Regions from separate parts of the Nocardioides sp. OK12 genome, predicted to be linked through region 2. Evidence: riboswitches for the same ligand, from Rfam matches in the RefSeq annotation. Region 2 holds a riboswitch; the other holds the start of a gene.
The links. Region 2 has a riboswitch for cobalamin ahead of cobN (cobaltochelatase subunit CobN). Riboswitches for the same ligand answer to the same signal wherever they lie in the genome.
Positions count from the first base shown of each region.

Region 1 (15,358 bases), on a different contig from region 2:
CGACGACGGGCTCTCGGTGATGGACCACTTCGGCATCGACCGGGCGGTGCTGATGGGCTGGTCGATGGGCGTGAACACCATGTTCGAGCTCGCGCTGCGCCACCCCGAGCGCGTCAGCGGCCTCTTCGCGGTGGCCGGGGTGCCCGGCGACACCTTCGCCACGATGCTCGCCCCGCTGCGGCTGCCGCGGCCGGTGGCCCGGCTGCTGACCGTCAACGCCGCCCGTGTGGCCAAGCACGCCGGCTGCGCGCTCACCCCGATCTCGACGCGGCTGCCGATCGGTCCGCGCACGATCACGGCCCTGAGCCACACCGGCTTCATGCTGCCGGTGCGCGACCCCGACATCGCGGCGATGGCGGTGCGCGAGTTCCTGACCACCCCCCTCGACTGGTACTTCCACCTCGCGCTGCGCACCTCCGAGCACGCCCGGGTCTCGCTGCGCCACCTGCGGGTGCCGGTCACCTTCGTGGCCGGCACCTGGGACGTGCTGGCCGGGGCGCGCGACATGGCCCGGGCGGCCGCCCGGGTGCCGGGGGCGGCGTACCACGAGCTGCCCGGCAGCCACTTCCTGCCGCTGGAGCACCCCGACGAGGTGCACCGGCTGCTGCTCGAGCTGCTCGAGCGGTGCGGGTGAGGCGCCGGCCGGCCCTGCTCGCCGGCACCCTGCTGGGTGCGGTGCTGCTCGGCGGTTGCCTGGAGGAGGGCAACAGCACCGACGTGCGGATCATCGAGACGACGCCGGACACCACACCGCTGCCGGCCACCCCGACCGGGTCGGGGTCCGACTCCCCCTCCCCCTCCGCCACGGCGTCGACCTCCACGGCCCCGGCCCGGGCGCCGCGGCTGCTCGAGACCGTCGCGACGGGGCTCGAGGTGCCCTGGGGGCTGGACTTCCTGCCCGACGGCGACGCGGTCGTCACCGAGCGGGACAGCGGCCGGGTGCTGCTGCTGCGCGGCGAGCAGCACCGGGTGGTCGTGGCCGGCACCGTCGAGGAACGGGTCGCGCAGGGCGAGGCCGGCCTCCTGGGAGTCGCGGTCTCGCCGGACTTCGAGGACGACCGGATGCTCTACCTCTACGTCAGCACCGCCGAGGACAACCGGGTGGTGCGGGCCCGGCTGCGCGGGATGCGGCTGGGCGAGACCGAACCGGTGCTGACCGGCATCCCCAACGGCTTCATCCACGACGGCGGCCGGCTCCTCTTCGGCCCCGACGGCCACCTCTACGTCTCGACCGGTGACGCCGGCGAGCCCTCCCGGGCCCCCGACCCCGACAGCCTCGGCGGCAAGATCCTGCGGATCACCACCGACGGCGAGCCGGCCCCGGGCAACCCCCGCCCCGACAGCCCGGTCTTCTCCTCGGGCCACCGCAACGTGCAGGGCCTGGCCTTCGTCGGCGACCGGCTGTGGGCCTCGGAGTTCGGCGACAGCACCGCCGACGAGCTCAACCGCATCGACGGCGGCGAGGACCACGGGTGGCCGGCCGTCGAGGGGGTCGGCGGGCAGGACGCGTACGTCGACCCGCAGGTCACCTGGCCCACCGGGGAGGCCTCGCCCTCGGGGCTGGCGCTGGCGGGTGGCCACCTGTGGCTGGGCGCGCTGCAGGGCGAGCGGCTCTGGCGCGTCGAGGTCGACGACCAGGGTCGCCGGGCCGGCGAGTCGACGGCGTACCTGGTGGGCGAGCACGGCCGCCTGCGCACCGTCGCTGAGGCGCCCGACGGGTCGCTGTGGGTGACCACCAGCAACCGCGACGGCCGGGGCAGCCCGGGCGCCGAGGACGACAAGATCCTCAGGATCCGTCCCTGACCCCCGCCACGCTGCCGGTCACGCTGCCCGTCACGCTGCCGGTCACGGTGGCCCGGCGGGCCGCCCGGCGCAGGACGGCCAGGATCGAGGGCCCCAGGAGCACGATCGCCACCGTGTTGGTGACCGCCCGCAGGGTGTCCCAGCCGCCGGTCGAGGTCAGCAGGGTGTAGATCGCGAACCGGTGCAGGTTCTCGAGCACCGGCGCGCCGGCGACGTAGCTGAGGTCGCCCTCGTGGCCGGGCACCGCGACCCCCAGGATGAACGGCCAGCCCGACAGGTTCATCAGGGCGCCGAAGACGTAGGCCGCCACGATCCCGTAGACGACCAGCATCGCGATCTCGCTGCGCCCGCGGGGGCGGCGCGGCAGCAGGCCGGCGCCCATGCCGACCCAGGCCGCGACCAGCATCTGGTAGGGCAGCCACGGCCCGACCCCGGCGGTGACCAGGGCCGAGGCGAAGAGGCTGGTGCAGCCCAGCACGAACCCGAACCCGGGCCCGAAGACCCGGCCGCCGAGCACCAGCAGGAAGAAGACCAGCTCGACCCCGGCGATGCCCGGGGAGATGGCCCGGGCCAGGGCGTTGACGGCGCTGAGCACCCCCAGCACCGCCAGCACCCGGGCGTCGAGGCCGCCCTCGCTGACCTCGGCCAGCACCACCGCGACCACGACGGGCAGCAGCGCCAGGAAGAGGAACGGCGGGTCGACCCGGGTGCCCTCGGGCACCTGCAGCAGCAGCGGCCAGACCAGCATCATCAGCCCGGCCACCGAGGCCAGGGCGAGCACGAGCGCCGAGCGCCGGCCCAGCGGCACGGCTGCGACGCGGGTCAGCACCGGGGTGCTCACGCCGGCTCCAGGGCGGTGACGACCTCGTCGACGCGCAGCCACGGCGCGCCCAGCACCTTGGTGACCTGGGGCGCGAAGGCGGGCGACTCGACGACCACGCGGCGGGCCGGCCCCGAGGAGACGACCTCGCCCTCGGCCATCACCACGGCGTCGTCGGCGGCCTGGGCCACGAACTCGACGTCGTGGGTGGCGACCAGGACGGCGTGCCCCTCGGCGGCCAGGGCCCGCAGCACCCGGGCCAGCTCGGCCTTGGCCGAGTAGTCGAGCCCGCGGGTGGGCTCGTCGAGCAGCACCGCCCCGGGGCGGGCCGCCACCACCAGGGCCAGGGCCAGCGCCAGGCGCTGGCCCTCGGAGAGGTCGCGGGGGTGGGCGTCGCCGTCGATGCCGGGCACCAGCCGGTCGAGCAGGGCCCGACAGGCGCCAGGGGCGCCGGCGGGGTCGCCGGCGGCCAGCTCCTCGTCGACGGTCTCGAGGTAGAGCAGGTCGGCGGCGTTCTGGGGCAGCAGGCCCACCAGCGCCCTCCGCTCGGCGGGCTGGACCGAGGCCGGGTCGGTGCCCGCCGCGGTGACGGCTCCGGCGAAGCGGCGACCGGTGCCCTGCAGCGCCCACAGCAGCGACGACTTGCCGGCGCCGTTGCGGCCCATCAGCGCGGTCACCCGGCCCGGCGGCAGGCTCAGGTCGACCTCGCGCACCGCGACGGTCGCGCCGTGGCTGACGGTCAGGCCGCGGGCCACGAGGCCCGTGCGGGGGTCGTGGCTCACCGTGGCGCGCTCCTCCGGCGGGTCGACCAGCCGGGGGCGCAGCGACCTGGCGGCGCGGCGCGCCTCGCGCACGCTCAGCGGCAGCGGCGACCAGCCGGCGGCGCGGCCCAGCTCGACGATCGGCGGGGCGACCGGCGAGGTGCGCAGCAGCTCGGCGGGCGGGCCCACCAGCAGCCGCCCGTCGCCGGGCAGCAGGCACATGGTGTCGGCGAACGGCACCACGCGCTCGAGGCGGTGCTCGGCCAGGAGCACCGAGACACCCAGGTCGTGCACCAGGCGGGTCAGCGTGGCCAGCACCTCCTCGGCGGCGGTGGGGTCGAGCGCCGAGGTCGGCTCGTCGAGCACCAGCAGGCGGGGGTGCATGGTCAGCACCGAGCCGATGGCCACCCGCTGCTGCTGGCCGCCCGAGAGCGTGCGCAGGTCGCGGGAGCGCAGGTCGGCGATGCCGAGCAGGTCGAGGGTCTCCTCGACACGGCGGCGCATCGTCTCGCCGGGCAGGCCGAGCTGCTCCATCCCGTAGGCCAGTTCCTCCTCCACGGTGTCGGTCACGAAGCCGCGGGCCGGGTCCTGCCCGACGTACCCGATCGCGTGGGCCCGCTCGCGCGGCGGCCGGTGCACGATGCTCTCGCCGTCGAGCAGCACGTCGCCCTCGAGGACGCCGCCGGAGAAGCGCGGCACCAGCCCGGTGACGACCCCGAGCAGGGTCGACTTGCCGACGCCGGTGGGGCCGGAGACCACCACCAGCTCGCCCTCCTCGACGACCAGGTCGACGCCGTCGAGGATGCGGTGCTCGTCGTCGGGCCCGGTGGCGTAGCCGAAGCGGATGCCGCGCAGCTCGATCACGACGCTCCCCCGCCCCGGACGGCGGCGTCGGGCGCCGCGAGCCCACCGGCCAGAGCCAGGCCCGTGGCCAGCAGCACCGCGGCGCTCACGGTCGGTACGCCGTCGAGCGGCGGGTGGGCGATGGCGAGCTGCTCGCGGGCGACCCACAGGCCGAGCGCCCCGGCGCCGACGCCGCTCAGCGCCACGACCAGGTCGGGCCAGCGCCAGCGGTCGGGCCGGTAGCGGGTGCGCTCGACGCGCTGGCCGGCCGTGGCCAGCCCCGCCACCGCCAGGACGACGCCGAGGCCCAGCATCGGCAGCGCCAGCACCCGCGGCGCGGTCGTGTCGAGCAGGGCGTAGACGCCCACGCAGACCCCGACCAGCCCGGCCACCATCAGCGACCCGGTCAGCAGCCGGGCGCCACGCCCCTGCTCGGGGCTGCGGCCGTAGCCGCGCGCGTCCATGCCGGCCGCCATCGCCAGCGAGCGGTCGAGCGCGTCCTCGAGGACCGGCACCAGCGAGCGCCGCACCAGGCCGGTGCGGCCACCGGCGCCGGCCCGCAGGCCCTGCGCGGCGCGCACCCGGCGTACCGAGTCGGCCAGCTGCGGCAGCACCGTCACCGCCACCACGAGGGCGGTGCCGATCTCGTAGAGCGCCGGGGGCACCGAGCGCAGCAGCCGCTTGGGGTTGGCCAGGGAGTTGGCGGCGCCGATGCACACCACGATGGTGGCCAGCCGCATCCCGTCGTACAGACCGGCGAGCAGGGCCTGCGAGGTCAGCGGGCCGAGCAGCGCGATGCCGGCGGCGGCGTCGGGCAGCGGGATCTCGGGCAGGTCGAGCAGCACGGGCCCGCCGGCGTACCCACCGCCGAGCAGGATGCGGAAGAGCACCCGGACCACCACGATCGCCAGCCCCAGCCACAGGTAGAGGCGGAAGGAGCCCGCCCAGGGCTGGTCGGAGCGGCGGGCCGAGACCACGAGGGCGGCGACGCCGACCAGCAGCAGCAGGCTCAACGGGTTGGTGGTGCCCGAGGCGGCCGCGGCCAGGCCGATCGCCCAGACCCACCAGGCCACCGGGTGCAGGTCGCGCGGCAACCGGGCGTTGCCGCCGACGGGGGCCCCGGGGGTCGTCGCCGGGCTCGCGGTGCTGGTCACGACCCGGCCTCGCAGCGCCCGGGCTCGAGGTGCTCCAGGGCGGGGGCCGCCTGGGCGGTGGCGCGGCGCCACTGGTCACGCTCGGGGGTGGTGATGCGACCGGTGCCCGGCAGCGCGTCGTACGCCGCCTCCTCGTAGGCGACCGCGCCGGCCTCGCGCTCACCCGCCGGCACCTGCAGGTCGCTGAGCCACTGCGCGGCGCGGGCGGCCTCGGCGCAGGAGCCGAGCCGCCCCAGCACCCAGCCGGCGAGGCCGGTGGAGTTGGCGCTGGCGACCGTGGAGCCGCTGGCCGGCTCGCCGGTGAGGCTGCCGTCGGCGGCCTGCTGCTCGACGAGCCAGGCCGCTGCTCGGTCGACGGCCGCCACGACCTGCGGCGAGGGGTCCTCGAGCTCGAGCAGCGAGAGGACCACGAGCGCCGTCGCGTCGGTGTCGGGGACGCTGCGGTCGTCGGTGCGCGCGGCCGCACCACCGTCGCAGGACTGGTCGCCGGCCTTCGCGTCCTCGGTGAGCAGCAGCCGGAACCAGCCGTCGGCGCACTGCTGCTCGAGCAGGTAGTCCGTGACCGGCGCGGCGGCCGCCGAGCCGGCCGTGGTGAGCGCGTGGGCGGCGAAGGCCTGGCCGATGGTGTTGGCGACGTCGGCGCCGGGGGCGGTGTCCTGGAGGCGGCCGGTCGAGGCAGGCCGGCTGCTGACCAGGCCCTCGAGGCGCTCGACGAGGTCGGCGCCGCCGACGTCGGTCGGGTCCCCCCCCGCGAGCGTCATGAACGAGGCCAGCTTGGCGACCGCGCCGGAGTAGAGGCCGTCGGTGCCACCGCTGGTGTAGGCCTCGACCGCACCGTCCAGCGCGTCGGCGACCCGCGCGACGGTGGCCTCGTGGCCGCCGAGGGCGCGCAGCGCGAGGGCCACGTCGATGCTCAGGCCGTGGTCGTCGAAGTCGTACTGCTCGTTGCGCACGACCCCGTCGGTGAGCTGCTCGGACAACCAGCCGCCGGCCAGCGCGGCCTCGGGCGGCTGCTCGGCCCGGGGGGCCGCCTCGGGGGCCGTCGACTCCTCCGCGCCGCACGCGGTCGCGCCCAGCAGGGCGAAGGCCACGGCTGCGGCGAGCGGGGCTCGACGGCTCTGGCTCCTCACGGGGCTCCCCTCCGCTGCACGCGGCGGCGACCCGGTGGTGCAGGGGCGACACCGCTGCGGTCCTCGACAGCGTGTGATCGGTGCGCGTCACGCGGGTGCTCCGGCTCGCCACCCTGGGGCGGCCTACGGTTGCGGGTCAGCGCCGGACTTCGACCGGCTTCCCCCGACGTGCGCGGGTGTGGTTGGTGGGTGCAGCATACCGCCGTCGGCCCCGACGGCGGCATGCCAGCCTCACAGCCGACGACGGCGGCGTACCACCGCGACGCCGGCCAGGCCCAGCCCCAGCAGGGCGAGCACCGCAGGGGCGACCCAGGTCGGCAGCCCGTCGGAGTCGGTCGCGGGCACCGCGACCGGCTCGGTGTCGTCGAGGTCGACCACGGTGTCCTGGTCGTCGGCACCGGCGCTCTCCCCGGACTGCTCGGGCTCCTCGTCGCGCCCGTCCTTCGACCGCTCCGTCGCGCCCTTGTCCTTCTTCGTCCTCTTGCGGCCCTGCTCGGCCCCGGTGGTGGCCTCGTCCTCGACGGCGGCGCCGGCACTGGCGCTGCCCCCGGACGGCGCAGGTGTCGCCGGGGTCGTCGAGCCCGTGCCGCCCGAACCACCCGAGCCACCCGATCCACCCGAGGTCGAGCCCGTGCTGCCCGAGCCACCGGAGCCCCCCGAGCCGCCCGAGCTGCTGGGCGAGGGCGCGGCGGCCGGCTTGGTCGGCGGGGCGGTGCCGGGCTGCACCTGGCCCGACTGGTCGTCCCAGGCGAACCCGACCGAGCCGCCCTCGGGGATCTCGAGCTGGTCGACGCCCAGGCTGGAGTAGCTCCACGAGCCCGACGAGCCGTCGGACCACCACAGCGACCAGTAGGCATCGGCGGGCGAGGCGTTGACGCACGGGTCGTCGGCGGGCACGTCCTGCACCCGGCACACGAAGCCCTGCTGCCTGCGGGCCCGGGTCAGCGACACCCCGGCCGCGGAGAAGATCGCCGCGGCGCTGCTGCCGCCCTCACCGGTGACGCAGCCCGTCTGCTGCCCGCCACCGAGGCCCTTGAAGTCGACGACCACGGAGACGCCGCCGGCGTTGCTGCAGGTGGCGGCGCTCGCCGTCGGCGGGGCCGCCACCAGCCCCGCCGTCGCCGCGCCGAGCGCGACGACGGCGGACAGCAGGACCGAGCCGGTGCGGGAGCGGGAGCGGCGCAGGCTCACGCCTTGCACTCCACCTTGCGCAGGTTCTCCAGCGCCGGGGCGGCCTGGGCGGTCGCCCGGTGCCACTGGTCGGCGGTCAGCGTGGTGATGCCCTCCTTCTTGCCGCTCAGGAAGGCGGCGCGGTCGTAGGCGATCGCGCCCTTCTCCTGGGCCAGGGCCTTGTCCCGGCCACCGGCCTGCTGCTTCTTGACCCACTGCGCGGCGCCCTGCGCCTTGCCGCAGACGCCGGCCTCGCCGAGGGCCCAGCCGGCCAGGCCGGTGCTGTTGGAGTTCACCCCGGCGTCGGGGCCGCCGTCGAAGGCGCCGCCGTCGCTCTGCTGGCTGACCAGCCACGCGGTGGCGTCGTCGACCGCGGTGCGCACCTCGGCCGAGGGGGCCTCGATCTCGAGCAGGTTCAGCACCACCAGTGCGGTCACGTCGGCGCCCTGCTCGGGGTCGCCGGGGTCGGCGTCGCAGCCCTGCTCGGGGGCGTCGGCGGCGGCGAACGAGAGCCGGAAGTAGCCGGCCTCGCACTGCTGCTGCAGCAGGTACGACGTCACCGGCGCGGCCTGCTCGGCGCCCACGGACTGCAGCGCCTGGGCGGCGAAGGCCTGACCGATGGTGTTGGCGTAGTCGCCGTAGGAGGAGGAGTCCTGCAGGCGACCGGCGACCGGGGCCTCGGTGGCCACCAGGCCCTCGAGGCGCTCGACGAGGTCGACGCCGCCGAAGGCGGCCGGGTCCCCGCCGGTGCGGACCACGAAGGAGGCCAGCTTCGCCGTGGCGCCGGCGTACACGTCGTCGGAGCCGAAGTCGGCCCCGGTGGTGTAGCTGTCGACGGCGCCGGCGAGCGCGTCGCTGATCTTCGCGATCTTGCGGGCCTTGAGGCCCTGGGCGCGCAGCGCCAGACCGGTGTCGATGCTCAGGCCGTAGTCGTTGAACTCGTACTGCTCGTTGACGGCGACGCCGCCGTCGAGCTCGCCGGCCAGCCAGTCGGCGGCGGCCTGCTGCTTGTCAGCCGTGCCGGCCACGGCGGGCGTGGCGGCGGCCACGACGGCCAGGGCCGTGGCGGTGCCGGCGACGAGCGCCGCACCACGGGTGAGGGGGTGCTTCACGGGGTTCCTCTCCGCTGCGAGCAGCGGCGACGACCCCACGCGCGGCGAGGGCGACACCGCTGCGGTCCTCGACAGCGTGTGATCGGTACGCCGCACGAGGGTGCTCCGGCTCGCCGTCCTGGGACGGCCCACGGTTGCGGGTCAGCGCCGGAGTTCGACCGGCTTCCCCCTGCGAGGGCGTGCATGTGGAGTTGGTGAGCGGAGCGTACCGCCGCCGGGGCCCGGCGGCGGTACGCGCCCGTCAGGCGAGCTTCTCGAGCACCAGCTCGCGCACCCGGGCGGCGTCGGCCTGGCCGCGCATCTGCTTCATCACCGCGCCGATGAGCGCACCGGCCGCGGCGTGCTTGCCGTCGCGGATCTTGTCGGCGACGTCGGGGTTGGCGGCGATCGCCTCGTCGACGGCGGCGTTGAGCGCACCCTCGTCGGAGACGATGGCCAGGCCGCGGGCCGCGACGATCTCGTCGGGGGTGCCCTCGCCGGCCAGGAGCCCGTCGAAGACCTGGCGCGCCAGCTTGTCGTTGAGCGACCCCTCGTCGACCAGGGCCTGGACCCGGGCCACGTCGAGCGGGGTGACCCCGAGGTCGGCGATGTCGGCGCCCGAGTCGTTGGCGCGTCGCGCCATCTCGCCCAGCCACCACTTGCGGGCGGCCTGCGGCGCGCAGCCGGCGGCCACGGTGGCCTCGACCAGCCCGAACGCCCCGGCACCCACGGTGTCGCGCATCTCGAGGTCGGTGAAGCCCCAGTCGGCCTGCAGCCGCGCCCGCTTCTGCGTCGGGTTCTCGGGCAGGGTGCCTCGCAGCTGCTCGACCCACTCGCGCGAGGGCGCCACCGGGACGAGGTCGGGCTCGGGGAAGTAGCGGTAGTCGTCGGCGTCGGACTTCTCGCGACCGCTGGTGGTCACGCCGGTGTCCTCGTGCCAGTGCCGGGTCTCCTGCAGGATCGAGCCGCCGGAGCCCAGGATGCCGGCGTGGCGCTGCATCTCGAAGCGCACCGCGCGCTCCACCGAGCGGAAGGAGTTCACGTTCTTGGTCTCGGTGCGGGTGCCGAGCGTCGTGGAGCCCTTGGGGGCCAGCGACAGGTTCACGTCGGCGCGCAGGTTGCCCTGGTCCATCCGCGCCTCGGAGACCCCGAGCGCGACGATCAGGTCGCGCAGCTGCTGCACGTAGGCGCGGGCCACCGCGGGGGCCTTCTCCCCCATGCCGGTGATCGGCTTGGTGACGATCTCGATCAGGGGGATGCCGGCGCGGTTGTAGTCGACCAGCGAGTAGTCGGCGCCGTGGATGCGGCCGGTGGAGCCGCCGACGTGCAGCGACTTGCCGGTGTCCTCCTCCATGTGGGCGCGCTCGATCTCGACCCGGTAGGTCTCCCCGTCGACGTCGACGTCCATCCAGCCCTCGAACGCGATCGGCTCGTCGTACTGGCTGGTCTGGAAGTTCTTCGGCATGTCGGGGTAGAAGTAGTTCTTGCGCGCGAAGCGGCACCACTCGGCGATCTCGCAGTTCAGCGCGAGGCCGATCCGGATCGCCGACTCGACCGCGACCCGGTTGACCGCCGGCATCGCGCCCGGCAGGCCCAGGCAGGTCGGGCAGACCTGCGTGTTGGGCTCGGCGCCGAAGGCCGTCGGGCAGCCGCAGAACATCTTCGTGTTGGTGTTGAGCTCGACATGGACCTCGAGGCCCAGGGCGGGGTCGTAGGCGGCCAGCACGTCGTCGAACGGCACGAGGGTCTCGGCGGCGCTCATCGGGCCGCTCCTTCCAGGGTGGGAGCCTTGTCGAGCAGCGGGCCGCCCCACTGCGCCTCCAGCGCGGCCTCCAGGGCCGCGCCGACGCGGTAGAGCCGGTCGTCGGCCAGGGCGGGGGCCAGCACCTGGAACCCGGTGGGCAGCCCGTCCTCCTCGGCGAGACCGCTGGGCACCGAGATGCCCGGCACGCCGGCGAGGTTCGCGGGGATGGTCGCGAGGTCGTTGAGGTACATCGCGAGGGGGTCGTCGAGCTTCTCGCCGAGCTTGAAGGCGGTGGTCGGCGACGTCGGGCTGACCAGCACGTCGACCTTCTCGAAGGCGGCCGCGAAGTCCTGGGAGATCAGGGTGCGCACCCGCTGCGCGGTGCCGTAGTAGGCGTCGTAGTAGCCGCTGGAGAGCGCGTAGGTGCCCAGGATGATGCGGCGCTTGACCTCGTCGCCGAAGCCGGCGTCGCGGGTGGCCCGCATGACCTCCTCGGCCGACGGCGACTCCACGCCCTCGGGCAGCACCCGCAGGCCGTAGCGCATCGCGTCGAACTTGGCGAGGTTGGAGGACGCCTCGCAGGGCATCACCAGGTAGTAGGTCGCCAGCGCGTGCACGAAGTTCGGGCACGACACCTCCACGACCTCGGCCCCGGCCTGCACCAGCAGCTCGACGGACTCGTGGAAGCGGGCCAGCACGCCGGCCTGGTAGCCCTCGCCGGACAGCTCGGTGATGACCCCGACCTTGAGCCCCGACAGGTCGCCGGCCGCGCCCTGGCGGGCCGCCTCGACCAGCGGGGGCAGCGGCTGGTCGACCGAGGTGGAGTCGAGCGGGTCGTGGCCGCCGATGATCTCGTGCAGCAGCGCCGCGTCCAGGACGGTGCGGGTGACCGGGCCGACCTGGTCGAGGGAGTTGGCCATCGCCACCAGCCCGTAGCGCGAGACCCCGCCGTACGTCGGCTTGACGCCCACGGTGCCGGTGACGGCGCCGGGCTGGCGGATCGAGCCGCCGGTGTCGGTGCCCAGGGCCAGCGGCGCGGTGAAGGAGGCGACGGCCGCGGCCGAGCCGCCGCCGGAGCCGCCGGGGATGCGCTCGAGGTCCCAGGGGTTGTGGGTCGGGCCGTAGGCGGAGTGCTCGGTGGAGGAGCCCATGGCGAACTCGTCCATGTTGGTCTTGCCCAGGATCGGCAGGCCCGCGGCCTTGAGCCGGGCCACGACCGTGGCGTCGTACGGCGGCAGCCAGCCCTCGAGGATCTTCGAGCCGCAGGTGGTGGGCAGGCCGGTGGTGGCCAGCACGTCCTTGACCGCGACGGGCACGCCGTCGAGGGCCGAGGCGGGGGTGCCGGCGGCGCGGCGGGCGTCGGAGGCGGCGGCCTGCGCGAGCGCACCCTCGGCGTCGACGTGGAGGTAGGCGTGCACGGCGCCGTCGACGGCGGCGATCGCGTCGAGCGCCGCCTGCGTGAGCTCGACCGAGGTCGTCTCGCCGGCGGCCAGGGCGCGCGCCATCGCGTCGGCGCTGGCGCGGGTCAGGTCGATGCTCACTGCTCGTCCCCCAGGATCCGCGGCACCATGAAGCGCTGCTCCTCGGAGGCCGGGGCGCCCGCGAGGGCCTCCTCGGCGCTCAGGCCGGGCCTGACGACGTCCTCGCGGAAGACGTTGGTCAGCGGCAGCGGGTGCGAGGTCGGCGGCACGTCGGCGCCGGCCACCTCGCTGATCGAGGCGACCGACTCGAGGATGACCGACAGCTGGGGTGCCAGGTGGTCGAGCTCGTCGTCGGACAGGTCGATCCGGGCCAGGGTCGCCAGGTGGGCGACCTCGTCTCGGGTGATCTCGGGCATGGGCGCCATCCTAGGAGGCCGGCGCCCGACCACCCGACCGGGTGGGTCGGGGCCCGGGAACGGGCACTTCACCCACGAGTTCCTTACTGTGGTCGCAGGCAACGGCAGCATGGAGGCTCGATGACGGCGACGACGCGGGAACGTCCTGCGCGTCTGCTCGCCGACTCACGATCCGCCGAGCCGCGCGCACGGCTGGCCCAGGCCGTCAGCCGCGCCGAGTTCCTGCTGCGCCTCTCGCGCAGCGTCTCGGCCGTCCAGAACCCCGACCGCGGCCTCGAGGCCCTGGTCGAGCTGCTGCTCGACGAGGTCGTCGACGTCGCCCAGGTGGTCGTCCGCTCCGGTCCCCACCACCTGGTCAGCAGCGGCACCCACGTCGACGAGCCGACCACGGTGCGCAGGCCCCTGGCCGACCCGCTCCCCCGCGACGCCGCGGCCACCATGGAGACGGGTCTGGCCACCGAGGTGGTCCTGCCCCGCCACGGGTCGGCGCGGCGCGAGGCGCTCCGCTCGGTGGTCGTGGACCCCGACCTCGCCGCCCGGCTCGAGCTGAGCGAGGTGGAGCTGCTGGTGGTGCTGCCGCTGACCGCGCGGGGCCGCACCCTGGGCTCGCTGGTCGTCGGCCGCGACCGCGGGGGTGACTTCTCGGGCTCGCACGCCTTCCTGGGCGACCTGACCGACCGCATCGGCGTCGGCCTCGACGCGACCCTGCTGGTCGCCGAGAGCCGCTACGTCGCCGACGTGCTGCGCCGCTCGCTGGCCCCCGGCCGGGTGCCGGAGGTGCCGGGCCTGCAGATCGCCACCCACGTGCGCGTGGCCCACGAGTCCCAGGCGGTCGGCGGCGACTTCTTCGACGTGCTCAGCGACCCCGCCCACCCCGACGACCTGATGCTGCTGTGCGGCGACGTGACCGGCAAGGGCGTCGAGGCGGCCGTGCACGCCAAGCGCATCCGCAACGCGGTGCGCACCTCCTCGCTGGTGCACCGCGAGCCGGGCGCGGTGCTCGCGCTGACCAACCGGGTGCTGGTGCTCGAGGCCGACCAGGACGACGAGTTCAGCGAGCGCCTGGCCACGGCCGTGTGCGGACGCCTGACCCGCGACGGCGACCGGCTCGAGGTCACCCTGGCCGGCGCCGGCCACCCCGACGCCCTGGTCGTCCGGGCCGACGGGTCCGTCGAGGCCCAGGAGGGCCAGGGCGTGGCGCTGGGGCTGCTGGACGGCGCTGACTTCCCGGAGACCACCGCCTGCCTCGACCCCGGCGACACGCTGGTGCTCTACACCGACGGGGTGACCGAGGCCCGCGGCGTGCACGACCTCTTCGGCCAGGAGCGGCTCGAGGCGACGCTGGCCGCGGTGGCCGGCATGCCGGCGGCCGCCGTCGCCGAGGCCGTCGCCGTCGCCGTCTCCGACCACCTGGGCGAGCGCGCGCACGACGACATCGCGCTCGTGGTCCTGCACCGCGAGGTCGGGGCGGGCGCATGAGCACGCTGACCGACGAGGTCGGCGCGGCCCACCGCGAGGACTACTGGGCCGCGGTCTCCGCGGCCGACACCGACGCGGCGCACGCCGTCGCCGCCCGCGCGCTCGAGGCCGGTCTCGGGGTCGAGGACTTCCTCGAGCAGGTCGTCGTCGAGGCCCAGCGCCGCGTCGGCGAGCGCTGGGCGGCCAACAACTGGAGCGTCGCGCAGGAGCACGCGGCCACGGCCGTCTCCGAGGCCGTGGTCCGACGCCTCGCCGACACCCTGCACGTGGGCCCCGGCCCGCTGCTGCTCGTCGCCTGCGCCGAGCGCGAGTGGCACGCGATGCCGGCGCTGGTGCTCACCACCGTCCTGCGCGCGCGGGGGCTCGACGCGGTGCACACCGGCGCCTCCACCTCGCGCGACGAGCTGGTCTCCACGATCCTCGACCGGGGCCCGCGGGCCGTGCTGCTCAGCGCGTCGCTCTCCTCGTCGCTGCCCCGCCTGCGCCGCCAGGTCGAGGCCGTGCGTGGCACCGGCACCCCCGTGGTGGTCGGCGGGCGGGCCTTCACCGACGCGCGACGCTGGCGCACGCTCGGCGCCACGGCGTACGCCGAGTCGCCGGCGCGCGCCCTCGAGGTGCTGGCCGAGCTGCCCCGCCACGTCGGCGCCGCCCCCGCGCTGCACCACCCGGGCGCGGCCGAGGCGCGGGCCGTGCAGGCCGGGGCCGACCGGATCGTCGGCGACGTGCTGGCCGCGCTCGACCTCGGCAACCTGGCGCTGCCGCCCGACGACTGGCGCGTCGTCCTGGCCACCCACACCTCCCACGTCGTCGACTCCGTGGCCAGCGCCCTGCTCTGCGACGACCCCACGGTGCTCTCGGAGGCCCGTGCCTGGCTGCGCGACGTCGTGGCGGGCCGCGGCGGCGACCCTGCGGCCGTGGACCGGCTGTGGGACGCGCTGGCCCACGAGCTGCGCGACTTCCCGGTCGCGCTGACCATGCTCGCGGGCTGAGCGGTCTCACGCGCTCTGGACGCGGTCGATCGCAGCCTGGGCGCCCCCGGAGGCAACCGAACCGGCGCTCGCGGCATCTCCTGGGTGTGACCTCCCGGGAGACCCCATGACTCGACCACCCACCGACGCCGAGTTCAGCGAGATGGTGCGCGCCAGCTGGCCGTCGCTCTACCGCACGGCGTACCTGCTCCTCGGCGACGCCGCCGAGGCCGAGGACCTCGTGCAGAGCGCCCTCACCAAGACCTACGCCTCGTGGTCGAAGGTGCGCTGCGTCGACGCGGGCCCCGGCTACGCGCGCACCGTCATGCTCAACACCGCGACGTCGTGGTTCCGCAGGAGGTCGTGGCGCAACGAGCGGCCCACCGAGGTGCTGCCGGAGGCGGCGACGTGCAGCGACGAGGCCCTGCGCCCGACGCTGCTCGACGCGCTCTCCCGGCTCGCCCCGCGCCAGCGGGCGGTCGTGGTGCTGCGCTTCTACGAGGACATGAGCGTGGCCGAGACCGCCGCCGCGCTCGCCGTCCACGAGGGCACCGTCAA
Region 1 covers NZ_BNET01000001.1:418,849-434,206, reverse strand. The annotation lists gene OCU29_RS02140 (alpha/beta fold hydrolase) at 1-634, shown strand, start outside; gene OCU29_RS02135 (sorbosone dehydrogenase family protein) at 631-1,803, shown strand; gene OCU29_RS02130 (ECF transporter S component) at 1,787-2,554, opposite strand; gene OCU29_RS02125 (ABC transporter ATP-binding protein) at 2,641-4,248, opposite strand; gene OCU29_RS02120 (energy-coupling factor transporter transmembrane component T) at 4,245-5,381, opposite strand; gene OCU29_RS02115 (hypothetical protein) at 5,378-6,511, opposite strand; cobalamin riboswitch at 6,605-6,675, opposite strand; gene OCU29_RS02110 (hypothetical protein) at 6,743-7,702, opposite strand; gene OCU29_RS02105 (hypothetical protein) at 7,699-8,793, opposite strand; cobalamin riboswitch at 8,871-8,991, opposite strand; gene gatB (Asp-tRNA(Asn)/Glu-tRNA(Gln) amidotransferase subunit GatB) at 9,035-10,534, opposite strand; gene gatA (Asp-tRNA(Asn)/Glu-tRNA(Gln) amidotransferase subunit GatA) at 10,531-12,021, opposite strand; gene gatC (Asp-tRNA(Asn)/Glu-tRNA(Gln) amidotransferase subunit GatC) at 12,054-12,353, opposite strand; gene OCU29_RS02085 (PP2C family protein-serine/threonine phosphatase) at 12,474-13,832, shown strand; gene OCU29_RS02080 (B12-binding domain-containing protein) at 13,829-14,821, shown strand; gene OCU29_RS02075 (SigE family RNA polymerase sigma factor) at 14,928-15,358, shown strand, end outside.
Region 1: it holds a riboswitch for cobalamin, as region 2 does, so the genes downstream of both, OCU29_RS02105 (hypothetical protein) here and cobN (cobaltochelatase subunit CobN) in region 2, are expected to answer to the same signal.

Region 2 (15,358 bases):
CGGGCCGAGGCGCTGCGCGCCGAGCAGCAGCAGCGGCTGGCCGAGCTCGCCGCCGAGGAGGCGGGGGCCGGGCTCGAGGTGCTCTGGTACGACTCCGGGGACCGCGCGCCGTACGTCGGGGCGGGCGCGGGCGGGCCGCAGCTGGTGCTGGACGCCGTGGGTGCGAGCAACGTCTTCGCCGACCAGCCGGGCAGCTGGGTCGAGGCCAGCTGGGAGGAGGTCGTCGCCGCCGACCCCGACGTCGTCGTGCTCGCCGACGCCTCCTGGTCCAGCGCGGAGGAGAAGATCGCTTACCTGGAGGCCGACCCGGTGCTCAGCACCCTGCGGGCGGTGCGTGAGCAGCGCTTCGTCACCGTCGCGTTCTCCGAGTCGACCGCCGGGGTGCGGCTGGTCGACGGTGCCGTCTCGGTGGCCGCCCAGCTGGCGGGCCTGGACGCCTCGTGAGACGGGGCCGACCGGCCCTCTCGACCCTCGCGCTGCTGACCACGGCGGCCCTGCTGCTGCTGAGCATGGCCGCGGCGCTGGGCATCGGGGCGGTCCCGGTCCCGCTGTCGACGGTCGTCGAGGTGGTGGCGCGCCGGCTGGGCGCGGACGGCCTCGACGTGCGGCTGCTCGACGACCAGATCGTCTGGCAGCTGCGGATGCCGCGCGTGCTCGGGGCCGCCGCCATCGGGGCGGCGCTGGCCTGCTGCGGCGCGGTGCTGCAGGCGCTGACCCGCAACGACCTGGCCGACCCCTACCTGCTCGGGATCTCCAGCGGGGCCGCGGTCGGGGCGGTCACCGTGATCGTGCTCGGTGTCCCGGTCGTGGGGCTGGTGGGCTCGGCCGCCGTGGCCGCGGCCGGGTTCGCCGGCGCCCTCGGGGCGCTGGTGCTGGTGCTGGTGCTGGCCGCCGGTCGCGGCGGCAGCCTCTCGCCCGGACGCACCGTCCTGGCCGGCGTGGCCACGGCGCAGGTGTGCGGCGCCTACACCTCGATGGTCGTCATCCTGGCCGGCGACTCCGACGCGGCCCGCCGTGTGCTGACCTGGACCCTGGGGTCGGTGGCCGGCCTGCGCTGGGGCACCGCGGCGACCGTGGGCGCGGTCGCCGTCGTCTCCACGGTGGTCTTCGTGGCGATGGCCGGCCAGCTCGACGCCCTGGCCTTCGGTGAGTCCTCGGCCCGCTCGCTGGGCATCGAGGTGGAGCGCCTGCGCTGGGTGCTGATGGTCGTCACCGCCCTGGTGACGGCCTGCCTGGTCGCCTTCTCGGGCGCGATCGGCTTCGTGGGCCTGGTGGTGCCGCACGTGGTGCGCTTCGTGACCGGGCCGCAGCACCGGCTCCTGCTGCCGCTCGCGGCGCTGCTCGGCGCGGTGCTGCTCGTGTGGGCCGACACGCTGGCCCGCTCGCTGGTGCAGGGTCAGGAGATCCCGATCGGGGTCGTGACGGCGCTGGTCGGCGCCCCCTTCTTCGCCTACCTGCTGCGGCGCACCCGGGTGGCGGCGTGAGCGCGCCGGCGCTCGAGGCGCTCGGCGTGGGCCTGCGCGTGCCGGGGCGCGGGGCGCCGGTGCTCGACGCCGTCGACCTGCGCTGCCGACCGGGCCGGGTGACCGGCCTCCTGGGCCCCAACGGCTCGGGCAAGACGACGCTGCTGCACATGGTCGCGGGGCTGCGCCGTCCCGACGACGGGCTGGTGCGCCTCGACGGCGTCGACGTGCACCGGATGCCCGCGCGGCTCCGGGCCCGCCGGATCGCCCTGGTCGAGCAGCACGCCGAGACCGCCCTGTCGCTGACGGTGCGCCAGGTCGTGGGCCTCGGGCGGACGCCGTACCGCTCCCGGTGGGGCGCGGGGCCGCTGCGCGGCGCCGACGCCGACGCGGTCGAGCGGGCGATGCGGACGGTGCGGGTCGAGCACCTCGCCGAGCGCGGGTGGGACCGGCTCTCCGGCGGTGAGCGGCAGCGCACCCAGCTGGCCCGGGCCCTGGCCCAGGAGCCGTCGCTGCTGCTGCTCGACGAGCCGACCAACCACCTCGACCTGGGCCACCAGCTCGACTTCCTGGAGCGGGTGCGCGCGAGCGGCCTGACCACGGTGGCTGCGCTGCACGACCTCGAGATGGCCGCGGCCTACTGCGACGACGTCGTGGTGCTCGACGACGGGCGGGTGCGGGCCGCCGGGCCGGTCTCCGAGGTGCTCACGCCCGACCTGGTCGCCGACGTCTACGGGGTCGACGTCGACGTCGAGGACCACCCCCGCCGCCCGGCCCCGCACGTGCGGTGGAACGGCGTGCTCGGGGCCGCCCGACCCGTGGAGGAGGCCCGGTGAGCGCGGACGAAGGGGCCGAGCACCTGGTGCTGGTGGGCATGTCGGCCCACGAGGTCGCCCTGGCCGACCGGGTCGCGGCACTGGCCGGTGACCGGCCCGCCACCGTGGCGTTCCTCCAGGTGGGCGATCCGTCGCTCTCGCGCGAGCTGACCCGCCTGGCCGACCTCGGCGCCGAGCGGGTGGTGCTGGTCGGGGTGCGGCTGGGCGCGAGCGGCCCCGGCGCGTCGTGGCTGCGCCGGGTCGCCGGGCACTGGTGGCGCGAGCGGTCGGGGCACCGGCCCGCGATCACCGTGGCCGCCCAGCTGCTGCGTCATGACGGCGAGCTGCCCACGGTGCTGGGGCGAGCGGTCCGCCCGGTCACCGGCCGGGAGGCGGACCTGGCCTCCGCGGCCTGGCAGGACGTGCCCGGCCACCGCCACCAGGTCCTGGTGTGCCGCGGCCCGCGGTGCACCGCGCGCGGCTCCGAGGCCACCGCCGCCGCGCTGTCGCGGGCGCTGGTCGAGCACGGGCAGGGCGACGACGACGTGCTGGTCACCCAGACCGGCTGCCTGTTCCCCTGCAACCACGCCCCGGTGGTCGCGGTGCAGCCCGACGACGTCTGGTACGGCCGCGTGGACGACGCCGCGGCGGCCCTGGTCGTCGCGCACCACCTCGTCGCGGGCGCGCCCGTGACCGAGCAGCGGCTGCCGCGCCGCCGTGGCCCGTCGAGGGGACTAGGGTGGCCGCACACGTCTCGTGGTGACCAGGAACCCGGTGCCGGCAGCGATGCCGAAGTCCGGGGCGGTTCCGCCACTGTGAGCCCGCTGCGGGAGCAGCGGGCGAAGCCAGACACTGGCCACGGGACCTCCGCCGACCAGGGGCGAGAACCCCGAGGAGAAACACGATGAACCGACGCGCGCGCATCGCGCTGCTCTCCACCTCCGACACCGACCTCCTCTCGGCCAGCGCCAGCGGTGCGGACTACGTCGTGGCCAACCCGGCCCGGCCGGGCCACCAGTCGATGGCCGAGACCATCGAGGGCTGCGACCTGGTCGTCGGGCGCGTCCTGGGCTCGCCCCAGGACCTCTGCTCGGGCTTCACCCGCGTGGCAGCGACCGGCGTGCCGACCGTCGTGCTGGGTGGGGAGCAGCAGCCCAGCGCCGAGCTGATGGAGCTCTCCTCGGTGCCGATGGGCGTGGCCGCCGAGGCACACCGCTACCTCGCCGAGGGCGGCCCCGCCAACCTGGCCCAGCTGCACGCGTTCCTCTCCGACACCGTGCTGCTCACCGGCGAGGGCTTCGAGCCCCCGGTCGCGCTGCCGCAGTGGGGGTGGGCCCGCCCGCACGTCGACAGCGACCTGCCGCGGGTCGGCATCCTCTACTACCGCGCCCACGAGGCGAGCGGGAACACCGCCTTCGCCCACGCGCTGGCCGACGCCGTCGACGCGACCGGGCTCGCGGTCGGCGTCCCGGTCTTCGCGGGCTCGCTGCGCGCGGCGCCCGACGCGCTCTACGACGCGCTGGGCACCCTGGACGCCCTCGTGGTCACCGTGCTCGCCGCCGGCGGCAGCACCCCGGCCTCGGCCAGCGCCGGCGAGCACGACGAGGCCTGGGACGTGGAGCGGATGGCCGCCCTCGACATCCCCGTCCTCCAGGGCCTGTGCCTGACCAGCAGCCGCGCGGAGTGGGAGGCCAGCGACGACGGGGTCACCCCGCTCGACTCCGCCACCCAGATCGCGATCCCCGAGTTCGACGGGCGGATCATCACCGCGCCGTTCTCCTTCAAGGAGGTCGACGCCGACGGGCTGCCGCGCTACGTCGCCGACGCCGAGCGCTGCGCCCGGGTGGCCCGGATCGCGGTCAACCACGCCCGGCTGCGGCGTACGCCGCCCGCGGAGCGCAAGGTCGCGCTGATGCTCTCGGCCTACCCGACCAAGCACTCCCGGGTCGGCAACGCGGTGGGCCTGGACACGCCGGTCTCCACGATCCGCCTGCTGCGCCGGATGCGCGAGGCCGGCTACGACCTCGGGGCGCCGGGCGAGATCCCGGGTCTCGAGCTCGGCGACGACACCGAGGCCGGCGACGCCCTGATCCACGCCCTGATCGCGGCCGGCGGGCAGGACGAGGAGTGGCTGACCCACGCCCAGCTCAGCGACGCGCACGTGCGGATCACCCCGGCGCAGTACGACGCGTGGACCGCCGACCTGCCCGCCGACCTGCGCGCGCAGATCACCGACGCGTGGGGCGCGGCGCCCGGCACCCTCTTCACCAACGCCGCCGGCGAGATCGTGCTGGCCACCATCACCGCCGGCAACGTGGTGCTGCTCATCCAGCCGCCCCGCGGCTTCGGGGAGAACCCGGTCGCGATCTACCACGACCCCGACCTGGCCCCCAGCCACCACTACCTGGCGGCGTACCGCTGGCTGGAGGCGTCGCCGGAGTCCGGCGGGTTCGGCGCGCACGCGGTCGTGCACCTGGGCAAGCACGGGTCGATGGAGTGGCTGCCCGGCAAGAACGCGGCCCTCTCGGCCTCCTGCGCGACCGACGCCGCGATCGGCAACCTGCCGCTGGTCTACCCGTTCCTGGTCAACGACCCGGGGGAGGGCGCGCAGGCCAAGCGGCGCGCCCACGCCACCATCGTCGACCACCTGATCCCGCCGATGGCGCGCGCCGAGACCTACGGCGACATCGCGCGCCTCGAGCAGCTGCTCGACGAGCACGCCAACATCGCCGCGATGGACCCGGCCAAGCTGCCGGCGGTGCGGGGCGAGATCTGGCAGCTGATGCACGCCGCGGAGATGCACCGCGACCTCGGCCTCGAGGAGCGCCCCGACGACGAGGAGTTCGACGACTTCCTGCTGCACGTCGACGGGTGGCTCTGCGAGATCAAGGACGCCCAGATCCGCGACGGCCTGCACGTGCTGGGCCAGGCGCCCGACGGGGAGGCCCGGGTCAACCTGGTGCTCGCGATCCTGCGCGCCTCCCAGGTGTGGGGAGGCGAGTCCGCGGCGGTGCCCGGCCTGCGAGTCGCCCTGGGGCTGAAGGAGGGTCACGAGGACACCGGCGCCGTCGACGCCGCCGAGCAGCAGGCCCGTGCCCTGGTGCTGGCCATGGAGGAGTCCGGGTGGGACCCGGCCGCGGTCGCAGCACTGCACGACGACCCCGAGGTGCGCCGGGTGCTGTGCTTCGCGGCCGAGCAGGTCGTGCCCCGGCTGGCCTGCACCACCGACGAGCTCGACGCGGTGCTGCACGCCCTCGACGGCGGCTTCGTGCCGGCCGGCCCCTCCGGCTCCCCGCTGCGCGGGCTGGTCAACGTGCTGCCCACCGGGCGCAACTTCTACACCGTCGACCCGCGCGCCGTGCCCAGCCGGCTGGCCTGGCAGACCGGCGTCGCGATGGCCGACTCGCTGCTCCAGCGCCACCTCGACGACACCGGCGCCTACCCGACCTCGGTGGGCCTGTCGGTGTGGGGCACCAGCGCGATGCGCACCTCCGGCGACGACGTGGCCGAGGTGCTCGCGCTGCTGGGCGTGCGCCCGGTCTGGGACGAGGCCTCGCGCCGCGTCTCCGAGCTGCAGGTCGTCCCCCTGGAGGACCTCGGCCGACCCCGCATCGACGTCACCGTGCGGATCTCGGGCTTCTTCCGCGACGCCTTCCCGCACGTCGTGGCGATGCTCGACGACGCCGTGCAGCTGGTCGCCGACCTCGACGAGCCGGCCGACCAGAACTTCGTGCGCGCCCACGTCGAGACCGACCTGGCCGAGCACGGCGACCGGCGCCGGGCCACCACCCGGGTCTTCGGCTCCAAGCCGGGCTCGTACGGCGCCGGCATCCTGCAGGTCGTCGAGTCCGGCTCCTGGCGCGACGACAAGGACCTGGCCGAGGTCTACACCGCCTGGGGCGGCTTCGCCTACGGCCGCGGCCTCGACGGTGCCCCGGCCGCCGACGACATGCGCACGGCCTACCGCCGCATCCAGGTCGCGGCCAAGAACATCGACACCCGCGAGCACGACATCGCCGACTCCGACGACTACTTCCAGTACCACGGCGGGATGGTCGCCACCGTCCGCGCGCTCACCGGCTCCGACCCGAAGGCCTACGTCGGCGACTCCACCAGCCCCGACGCGGTGCGCACCCGCACCCTGCAGGAGGAGACCAACCGGGTCTTCCGCGCCCGGGTGGTCAACCCGCGCTGGATCACCGCCATGCAGCGCCACGGCTACAAGGGCGCCTTCGAGCTCGCCGCCACCGTCGACTACCTCTTCGGCTTCGACGCCACCGCCGGGGTCGTGCACGACTGGATGTACGAGTCGCTGGCCCAGGAGTACGTGCTCGACGAGACCAACCAGGAGTTCATGCGCCGCTCCAACCCGTGGGCGCTGCGCGGCATCGTGGAGAAGCTGCACGAGGCCGCCGACCGCGGGCTGTGGGAGTCGCCCGACGCCGACACGCTGGCGCGGATGCAGGCGGTCTACCTCGACCTCGAGGGCGACCTGGAGGACCGCGCCGGTGGCTAAGGCGCCGGGCGGGACCGCCACGGCGGCCCGCCGGGTGGTCGTCGTCGGCATCGGGATGGGTCCGCAGCACGTGACCGTCGAGGCCGCGGCCGCGATCGACACCGTCGACGTGGTGCTCGCCTTCGTGAAGTCCGCCGACGACCCGCTGCTCGCGGTGCGCCGCGAGGTCTGCGACCTGCACGGCGTCGAGCTGGTCGTGCTCGACGACCCGCCGCGCGCGCGGCACGACGACGTCGACTACGACGCGGCGGTCGACGCCTGGCACGCCGCGCGGGCCGAGGCGTGGGAGGCCGCCCTGGCCACGCACCCCGGCGACGTGGGGCTGCTGGTGTGGGGCGACCCGAGCCTCTACGACTCCACGCTGCGGCTGCTGGACCGGCTCCAGGAGCGGTTGCCGCTGGCCGTCGAGGTGGTGCCCGGCATCAGCAGCCTCCAGCTGCTCGCCGCCCGGCACCGCCTGGTGCTGCACGACGTCGGCGCCCCGCTGCACGTCACCACCGCCCGCCGGTTCGCCGAGGCGCTCGCCCAGGGGCAGCGCAACGTCGTCGTCGTGCTCAACCGTCGCCTCGACGCGCTGGCCGACCCCGCGCTCGCCGACTGGTCGATCTGGTGGGGGGCCAACCTCGGCGCGCCCGGCGAGCAGCTGGTCGCCGGGCGGGTCGGTGAGGTGCTCGCCGACATCGAGGCCGCCCGCGAGCGGGCCCGCGCCCACGACGGCTGGGTGCTCGACCTGCACCTGCTGCGGGCGCCGGCCGGGGACGCCCCGTGAGCGGGCAGCCCACCGGCGGTCACACCGTGCTCGCCGTGCCGGTGCCCGCGCTCGACGACTGGGTGCGGGCCCGCACCCACGAGTACGACCCGGCGTGGGTCTCGAGCGACCCGACGTTCGTGCACGCCCACGTCACCGTGCTGGCGCCGTGGGTGCCGGCGCCCGACGACGCCGACCTCGGGCGGGTCGCGGCCCTGCTCGCCGCGGTGCCGACCTTCGAGGCCCGGCTGGGCGAGGTCGACGTCTTCCCGAACGGGTTGGTGCACCTGCGCCCCGAGCCGCACGGGCGGTTCGCCGCGCTGACCGGCCTGCTCGCCGAGGCCTACCCCCAGCACCCGCCCTACGAGGGCAGGTACGGCGCGGTCGAGCCGCACCTCAGCCTCGACCAGGTCGGGCCCGGCCCCACCCGGGTCGGCCAGCAGGTCGGCCAGCGGGTCACCGTCGGCTCCGTGGCCGGTGACCTCGCGGGGCGCCTGCCGGTGCGCACCCGGGTCGACCGGGTCGACCTGCAGTGGTGGCAGGCCGACGGGTGCCGGCTGCTGCACTCCTTCCCCCTCGCCGCCGAGGCGGTCGCCTGATGGGCGGCCTGCTGGTCGCCGGCACCACCTCCGACGCCGGCAAGAGCGTGGTCACCACGGGGCTCTGCCGCGCCCTGGCCCGCCGCGGGGTGGCCGTGGCGCCGTACAAGGCGCAGAACATGTCGAACAACTCGATGGTCGTGGCGCACCTCGACGGGGGCACCGCAGAGATCGGGCGCGCCCAGTGGGTGCAGGCGCTGGCCGCGCGGGTCGAGCCGGAACCGGCGATGAACCCGGTGCTGCTCAAGCCCGGCAGCGACCGGCGCAGCCACGTGGTGGTGCTGGGCCGGCCCGCCGGCGAGGTGTCCTCGCGCGACTGGACCACCGGGCGCGCCCACCTGGCCCGCGCCGCCCAGGCGGCGTACGACGACCTGGCCGGGCGCCACGACGTCGTGGTCGCCGAGGGGGCCGGCAGCCCGGCGGAGGTCAACCTGCGCGCGGGCGACTACGTCAACATGGGCCTGGCCCGGCACGCCGACCTGCCCACGGTCGTCGTCGGCGACATCGACCGGGGCGGGGTCTTCGCCGCGTTCCTCGGCACGGTCGCGCTGCTCGCACCGGAGGACCAGGCGCTGCTGGCGGGCTTCGTGGTCAACAAGTTCCGCGGCGACCTCGAGCTGCTGCGCCCGGGCCTGGCCCAGCTGGAGGCCGCGACGGGTCGTCGCACCTACGGCGTGCTGCCCTGGAGCCCGGACCTGTGGCTCGACTCCGAGGACGCCCTCGACCTGGAGGGGCGCCGGGCCCGCCCCGGCGCCGGCGCGGGGGAGCCGACCGCCCGGGTGGTCGTGGTGCGGCTGCCGCGGATCTCCAACCTCACCGACGTCGACGCGCTCGGCCTCGAGCCCGGCCTCGACGTGGTCTTCGCCTCCACCCCGCAGGCGCTCTCCGACGCCGACCTGGTGGTGCTGCCCGGCACCCGCGCCACCCTCGCCGACCTGGCGTGGCTGCGCGGGCGCGGCCTCGACACCGCCCTGCACGCCCACGTCGCGGCGGGTCGCCCGCTGCTCGGCATCTGCGGCGGCGCCCAGATGCTCGGCCGGCGGATCCGCGACCCGCACGGGGTCGAGGGGCCCGCGGGCGCCGACGTCGAGGGGCTGGGGCTGCTCGACGCCGTCACCGCCTTCACCCCCGAGAAGGTGCTGCGCCGCCACGAGCCCGCCGGCTACGAGATCCACCACGGGCGCCTGGAGGGCCAGCGCGAGCTCGGGGCGGTGACGGCCACGATGGTGCACGGTGCCCTGGAGGACGACGCGCACCGCGCCGCCTACCTGCGCCGGGCACTCGGCGTGGCGTCGACGGCGTCCTTCCCCGCCGCCCGCGAGCGCCGGCTCGACCTGCTCGGCGAGCTCGTCGAGACCCACCTCGACGTCGACGCGCTGCTCGCGCTGGCCCTCGACGGGGCGCCCGCCGGGCTGCCGTTCCTGCCGCCGGGAGCGCCGGGAGCCCAGCCGTGAGGGTGCTGCTGCTCGGCGGCACCGGCGAGGCGCGGGCCCTGGCCGCCGCCCTGGTCGAGGCCGGCGTCGACGTCGAGTCGTCGCTGGCCGGGCGGGTGGTGCGGCCGCGCCTGCCCGTGGGCCGGGTGCGCATCGGCGGCTTCGGGGGCGCCGAGGCGCTGCGCGCGTACGCCGCGGCGTACGACGCCGTGGTCGACGCGACGCACCCCTTCGCCGCCACCATCTCGACGCACGCCGCCGCGGTCGACGTGCCGCTGCTGCGGCTGCAGCGCCCCGGCTGGAGCGACCCGACCGGGCGCTGGCACTGGGTCGACGGCCACGACGAGGCGGCCGCCACGGCCGCCCGGCTCGGGCAGCGCCCGGTGCTGACCGTCGGGCGCCAGCAGCTCGGCGCCTTCACCGGTCCGCTGGCCGAGCACGCGGTGCTGGCCCGGGTGGTCGACGAGCCCGAGGTGCCGCTGCCGCCGACCTGGACGCTGCTGCGCAGCCGTGGCCCCTACGAGGAGGCGGGGGAGCGTGACCTGCTGCGCGAGCACCGTGCCGACGTGCTGGTCACCAAGGACTCCGGCGGGGCGCTGACCTGGCCCAAGATGCGGGCCGCCGCCGACCTCGGGGTCGCCACCGTCGTCGTGCGCCGCCCGGCGCCGCCGCCGGGCGTGCCGACGGTCAGCGACGTCGACGGCGCGCTGGCCTGGCTGCGACGGCTGCCGTCACGATGAGCGCACCGACCCCGACCCGGTCGGCCAGCCGGCGCCCCCGGGCCACGTCGTGAGCGGCCGGGGCGCGCCCGGCGCCCAGCACCGGACGCAGCTCGACCCGGGCCTCGGCGCCGGTGCCGTAGACGGTGCGCCCGCCCAGCCGCACCCCCAGCGCGCCCGCGAAGGCGGCCTCGACCGGGCCGGCGTTGGGGCTGGGGTGGGCGCCGGCGTCGCGCCGCCAGGCCCGCACGCTCGCCGCCGGGTCGGCGCCGAGCACGGTGGCCAGGGCCGCGGTGAGCCGCGAGCCGGGCAGGTTGAGCACGTCGTCGAGGCGCGCCGCCGCCCAGCCGAAGCGGGCGTAGCGGGCGCTGCGGTGCCCGACCATCGCGTCGAGGGTGTTGGCGGCCCGGTAGCCGAGCAGCCCCGGCACCCCGGCCACCGCGCCCAGCACCAGCGGGGCCACCACCGCGTCGGAGGTGTTCTCGGCCAGCGACTCGAGCGCGGCCCGGGCCACGTCGGTGGCCTCCAGCGTGCGGGTGTCACGGCCCACCAGCCGCGCCACCTGGGTGCGGGCGTCGTCGAGCCGCCCGGCCTCCAGCAGCCGCGCCACCTCGGCGGCCTCCCGGCCCAGGGTGGTGCCGCCCAGCACCGTCCAGGTCGCGGCCGCGGTGACCAGCGCGTGCGGCACCGGCCGGTCGCGGGTGGCCCGCTCGGCGACGGCCCCCAGCGCTACGCAGCCCCCGACCAGCACCAGCACGTGGGCGGCGCCCGCCGCGCGCCGGTCGGCGTACGTCGTCTGCTCGAGGCGGGCGGCCAGGGTGCCGAAGCCGGCCACCGGGTGCCATCGTGCGGGGTCGGCCAGCACGCGGTCGAGGCCGACCCCCAGCACCATCCCCACCGATCTGCTCAGCACTGGAGGCTCCCGTGAAGGTCCTGGTCACCGGCGGCGTGCGCTCGGGCAAGTCCCGTCACGCCGAGTCGCTCGTGGGGTCGCTCGTGGGCACCGCCCCCGTCACCTACGTCGCGCCGGGCCCGGCGCCCGAGGACGACGACCCCGACTGGGCGGCGCGGGTCGCGAGGCACCGGGAGCGCCGACCCGCGTCGTGGACCACGCTCGAGACCCGCGACCTGGCCGGCGCGCTGACCCGCGCCGACCGCGCGCTGCTCGTCGACTGCCTGGGCACCTGGGTGACCGGCCTGCTCGACGAGGAGCAGGCGTGGGAGCGCTCCTCCGACGACGTCGTCGCGCTGGTCGAGGCCCGGCTGGCCGCGGTCGTGGCGGCGCTGCGCGACTGCCCCCACGACGTGGTGCTGGTGACCAACGAGGTGGGGCTGGGCGTGGTGCCCGCGCACCGGTCGGGCCGGCTCTTCCGCGACCTGCTCGGCCTCGCCAACCAGCGCGTCGCCGAGGCCTGCGACGAGGTGCACCTGGTGGTGGCCGGCCGGGTGCTGCGGCTCTGAGGGGCTCACCCGACACCTCCGCTCGGCGGCCCTCCGACGAGCACGCCCACGAGCAGGGTGGCCAGGCAGAGCTCGACGGCGGCGCCGAGCACGTCGCCGGTCACTCCGCCGAGCCGGCGCACGACGCGGTGCAGCAGCGCCGCGACCACCAGCGCCGCCAGGACCCCGGCCACCAGGCCCGACCAGCCCGCGGCGAGCGTCAGGAGGAGGGCCGCGACCAGCCACACGGCGGCGGCGGGCAGCGGCCCGACCGTGCCGACGTACGCCGCCCCGAGACCGTCGGGGCGCGCGCCCGGGACCCCGCGCAGGCAGCACCAGCCGAGCGCGGCCCGGGAGACACAGACCAGCAGCCCGGCGACCAGCGCCCCGCGGGCGGTGGTGAGCAGCGGCGCCAGCGCAGCGGCCTGCACGCCCAGCACCACCACCGTCGCCACCACGCCGGCCGGCCCTGAGGTGCCCGACTTCATGACCGCGAGGGAGCGCGCGGGGTCGTAGGAGGCGGTGAGCCCGTCGACCACGTCGGAGAGCCCGTCCCAGTGCAGGGCCCGGCTGCCGGCGGCGAGCGCGCCCACCGCGACCAGCGCGACGACGAGCGGAGGCAGCGCGAGGCGGGCTCCGACCAGGCCGACCACGGCGACGACGAGGCCCAGCGGGAGGACCGCCAGGGGAGCCAGCAGCATCGCCCGACCGGCGACCACGGGGGTCACGGCGCGCGGCGCCGGCACCCGGAGCACGGTCAGGGTGCCGAGCGCCAGGCGCCAGGAGTCAGGCATCCGTGGGCACCAGGTCGCCCAGGTCGCTCAGCAGCGCGACCTCTCGCAGCAGCGCGACGGCGCTGCGCAGCAGCGGCACCGCCGCGACCGCGCCGCTGCCCTCGCCCAGCCGCATCCCGAGGTCGAGCAGCGGGTCGAGCCCCAGGCTGGCCAGCGCCAGCGTCTGCGCCGGCTCGGGGGAGCGGTGCCCGGCGACGCACCAGGCGGCGGTGCCGGGGGCGATCCGCTCGGCGGTGAGCGCGCAGGACACCGACATCAGTCCGTCCAGCAGCACGGGCACCCCGGCCTCGGCGGCGCCCAGGACGTAGCCCACGGTCGCGGCCAGGTCGGCGCTGCCGAGCGCGGTGAGCGTCTCGACCGGGTCGGCGGCCCGCTCCCCGGCCCGCTCGAGCGCGGCACCCAGCACCTCGCGCTTGCGGGCCAGGCCCGCGTCGTCGACGCCGGTGCCCCGGCCCGCGACCTCGGCCACGTCGCCCGCCCCGAGCCCCAGGCCGGCCGCCACCAGCGCCGCAGCGGGGGTGGTGTTGCCGATGCCCATGTCGCCGCTCAGCAGCAGCTGGGCCCCGTCGGCGACCTCGCGGGCGGCGACCCGTCGCCCCACGGCCAGCGCCTGCGCGGTCTCGGCGGCGGTGAGGGCGTCCTCGAGGTGGATGGCGCCGCTGCCGCGGCGGACCTTGTGCTCGCCGACCTCCGGGGGCAGCCCGTCGAGGTCGTCGTCGACGCCGAGGTCGAGCACCCGCACCCGCACCCCGTGGGCGCCGGCCAGGGCGTTGACGCCGGCGCGCCCGGCCACGAAGGTGCGCACCATCGCGGCGGTGATCTCGGGCGGGTACGCCGAGACGCCGTGCCGGGCGACGCCGTGGTCACCGGCGAAGATCACCAGGCGCACGTCGTCGAGCGGGCGCGGCGGCACCTGGCCCTGCACGGCGCTCAGCCAGGCGCCGAGCTCGCCGAGGCGGCCCAGGGCGCCGGCCGGGACGGCCAGCCCGGCCAGCCGCTCGGCGGCGGCCCGGGCGCTCGGGGCGTGCGGCGCGGGGACGGGCAGGGAAGCGGTCACGGGTCCTCCTGGACTCGGGGCTGGGCTGAGGGCTGGATTGGGGGCTGGACTGGGGGCTGGAGCGGCGGGGCCGGCGCGCAGGGCGGCGACGAGCCGGTCGGTGACGTCGGGGGGCCGCACCGCGACGCGCGCCCACCCGGCGTCGAGGCCGGGGAAGGTGTCGCAGCGGCGTACGGCGACACCCTGCGCGCGCAGCCGCTCGCGCCCGCCCTCGCCGAGGCGGGCGAGCAGGAACGACGTCCGCGAGGGCAGGGTGGTGGTGCCCAGGGCGGTGAGCGAGTCGACCAGGTGGGTCCGCCAGCCCGCGATCGTGCGGGCTCGACGCTCCGCCTCGGCCAGCGCGAGCGGCGTGCAGCAGGCCTCGATCGCGGCCGCGGCGGTGGTGGAGACCGACCACGGCACCTGCTCGCGGCGCAGCGCGGCCACCACGTCGGGCGTGCCGAGGAGGTACCCGGCCCGCACGCCCGGGATCGACCAGTGCTTGGTCAGGCTGCGCAGCACCACGAGGCCCTCGGCCGGTGCCCCGGCCAGGGTCCCGGCCTCGTCGGGCACGGTGTCGATGAACGCCTCGTCGACGAGCACCAGCCGGCCCGGGCGCCGCAGGGCGAGCAGGTCGTCGACCGGGTGCAGCCGCCCGGTCGGGTTGGTGGGGTTGCCGACCACGACGAGGTCGGCGTCGTCCGGCACCGCTGCGGGGTCGAGGGCGAACCCGTCGGCGGCCCGGGTGAGCACGCTGGTGACCCGGTGGCCGGCCTGCTCGAGCGCTGCGTGCGGCTCGGTGAACTGGGGGTGCACCACCACCGGGCGACGCCAGGGCCGCAGCCGGGCCACCAGCGAGAACGCCTCGGCGGCGCCCGCGGTGGCCAGCACCTCTGAGGCCGGGCGGCCGTGCCGGGCCGCCACGGCCCGCTCGGCGCGGGTCGGGTCGGGGTAGGCGCCGACGTCGTCGAGGCTGGCGCGCAGCGCGGCGTCGAGCCACCCCGGCCGCGGGCCGGGGTAGACGTTGACGGCCAGGTCGAGCAGGTCGCTGCCGCGCACCTCCACGTCGCCGTGGTGGCGCAGCGGATCGGTGGGCGGGGCCTCAGCCACGGTGCACCGCGTCCACGAAGCGCTGCGCGAGGTGCGGGTGCCCGGCCCAGTGCACGTGCAGGTACGCCGCGTGCAGGCTGGGGCTGGTGAAGCCGACGGTGTGCCCCTCGCCGCTCCACGCCGGCGCGGGCCCGGCGGCCGGCTCGACGTGGGTGCGGTGGAACTCGTGGCCGGTGACCCGCTCGCCGGCGCGGGTCAGCAGCGAGTCGGAGGCGGCGGTCATCTCGGGGTAGGCCAGCGTCAGCCGCTCGGTCATGGACGCGGCTGCCGGCACCGCGCCGACCATCGGCACGTCGTCGAGGCTCTCGCACAGGTAGAGCAGCCCGGCGCACTCCGCCACCGTCGGCACCCCGGCGGCCACGGCGGCCGCGACCTCGGCGCGCAGGGCGGCGTTGTCACCCAGGGCGGTGGCGTGCACCTCGGGGAAGCCGCCGCCCAGGTAGAGGCCGCGGGTGCCGGCCGGCAGCGCGGTGTCGGTGGCGGGGTCGAAGGTGACCACCTCGCAGCCGCCGGCGCGCAGCAGCTCGTCGGTCTCGGTGTAGCGAAAGGTGAACGAGCGCCCGCCGGCCACGGCCACGACCGGTCGACCGGTGGGCGTGGCGCCCGCGGGGGGCCGGACCTGCTCGGCAGGGTCCCAGGGCGCGGCCGCCAGGTCGGGGGCGCTGCGCGCGATCGCGAGCACCGC
Region 2 covers NZ_BNET01000004.1:459,437-474,794, forward strand. The annotation lists gene OCU29_RS12680 (ABC transporter substrate-binding protein) at 1-444, shown strand, start outside; gene OCU29_RS12685 (iron ABC transporter permease) at 441-1,484, shown strand; gene OCU29_RS12690 (ABC transporter ATP-binding protein) at 1,481-2,299, shown strand; partial or broken gene OCU29_RS19845 (NAD(P)H-dependent oxidoreductase subunit E) at 2,338-2,919, shown strand; cobalamin riboswitch at 3,002-3,154, shown strand; gene cobN (cobaltochelatase subunit CobN) at 3,183-6,794, shown strand; gene cobF (precorrin-6A synthase (deacetylating)) at 6,787-7,563, shown strand; gene OCU29_RS12705 (2'-5' RNA ligase family protein) at 7,560-8,141, shown strand; gene OCU29_RS12710 (cobyric acid synthase) at 8,141-9,595, shown strand; gene OCU29_RS12715 (cobalt-precorrin-6A reductase) at 9,592-10,314, shown strand; gene OCU29_RS12720 (cobalamin biosynthesis protein) at 10,262-11,206, opposite strand; gene cobU (bifunctional adenosylcobinamide kinase/adenosylcobinamide-phosphate guanylyltransferase) at 11,218-11,754, shown strand; gene OCU29_RS12730 (adenosylcobinamide-GDP ribazoletransferase) at 11,760-12,527, opposite strand; gene cobT (nicotinate-nucleotide--dimethylbenzimidazole phosphoribosyltransferase) at 12,520-13,584, opposite strand; partial or broken gene OCU29_RS12740 (cobyrinate a,c-diamide synthase) at 13,663-15,358, opposite strand, start outside.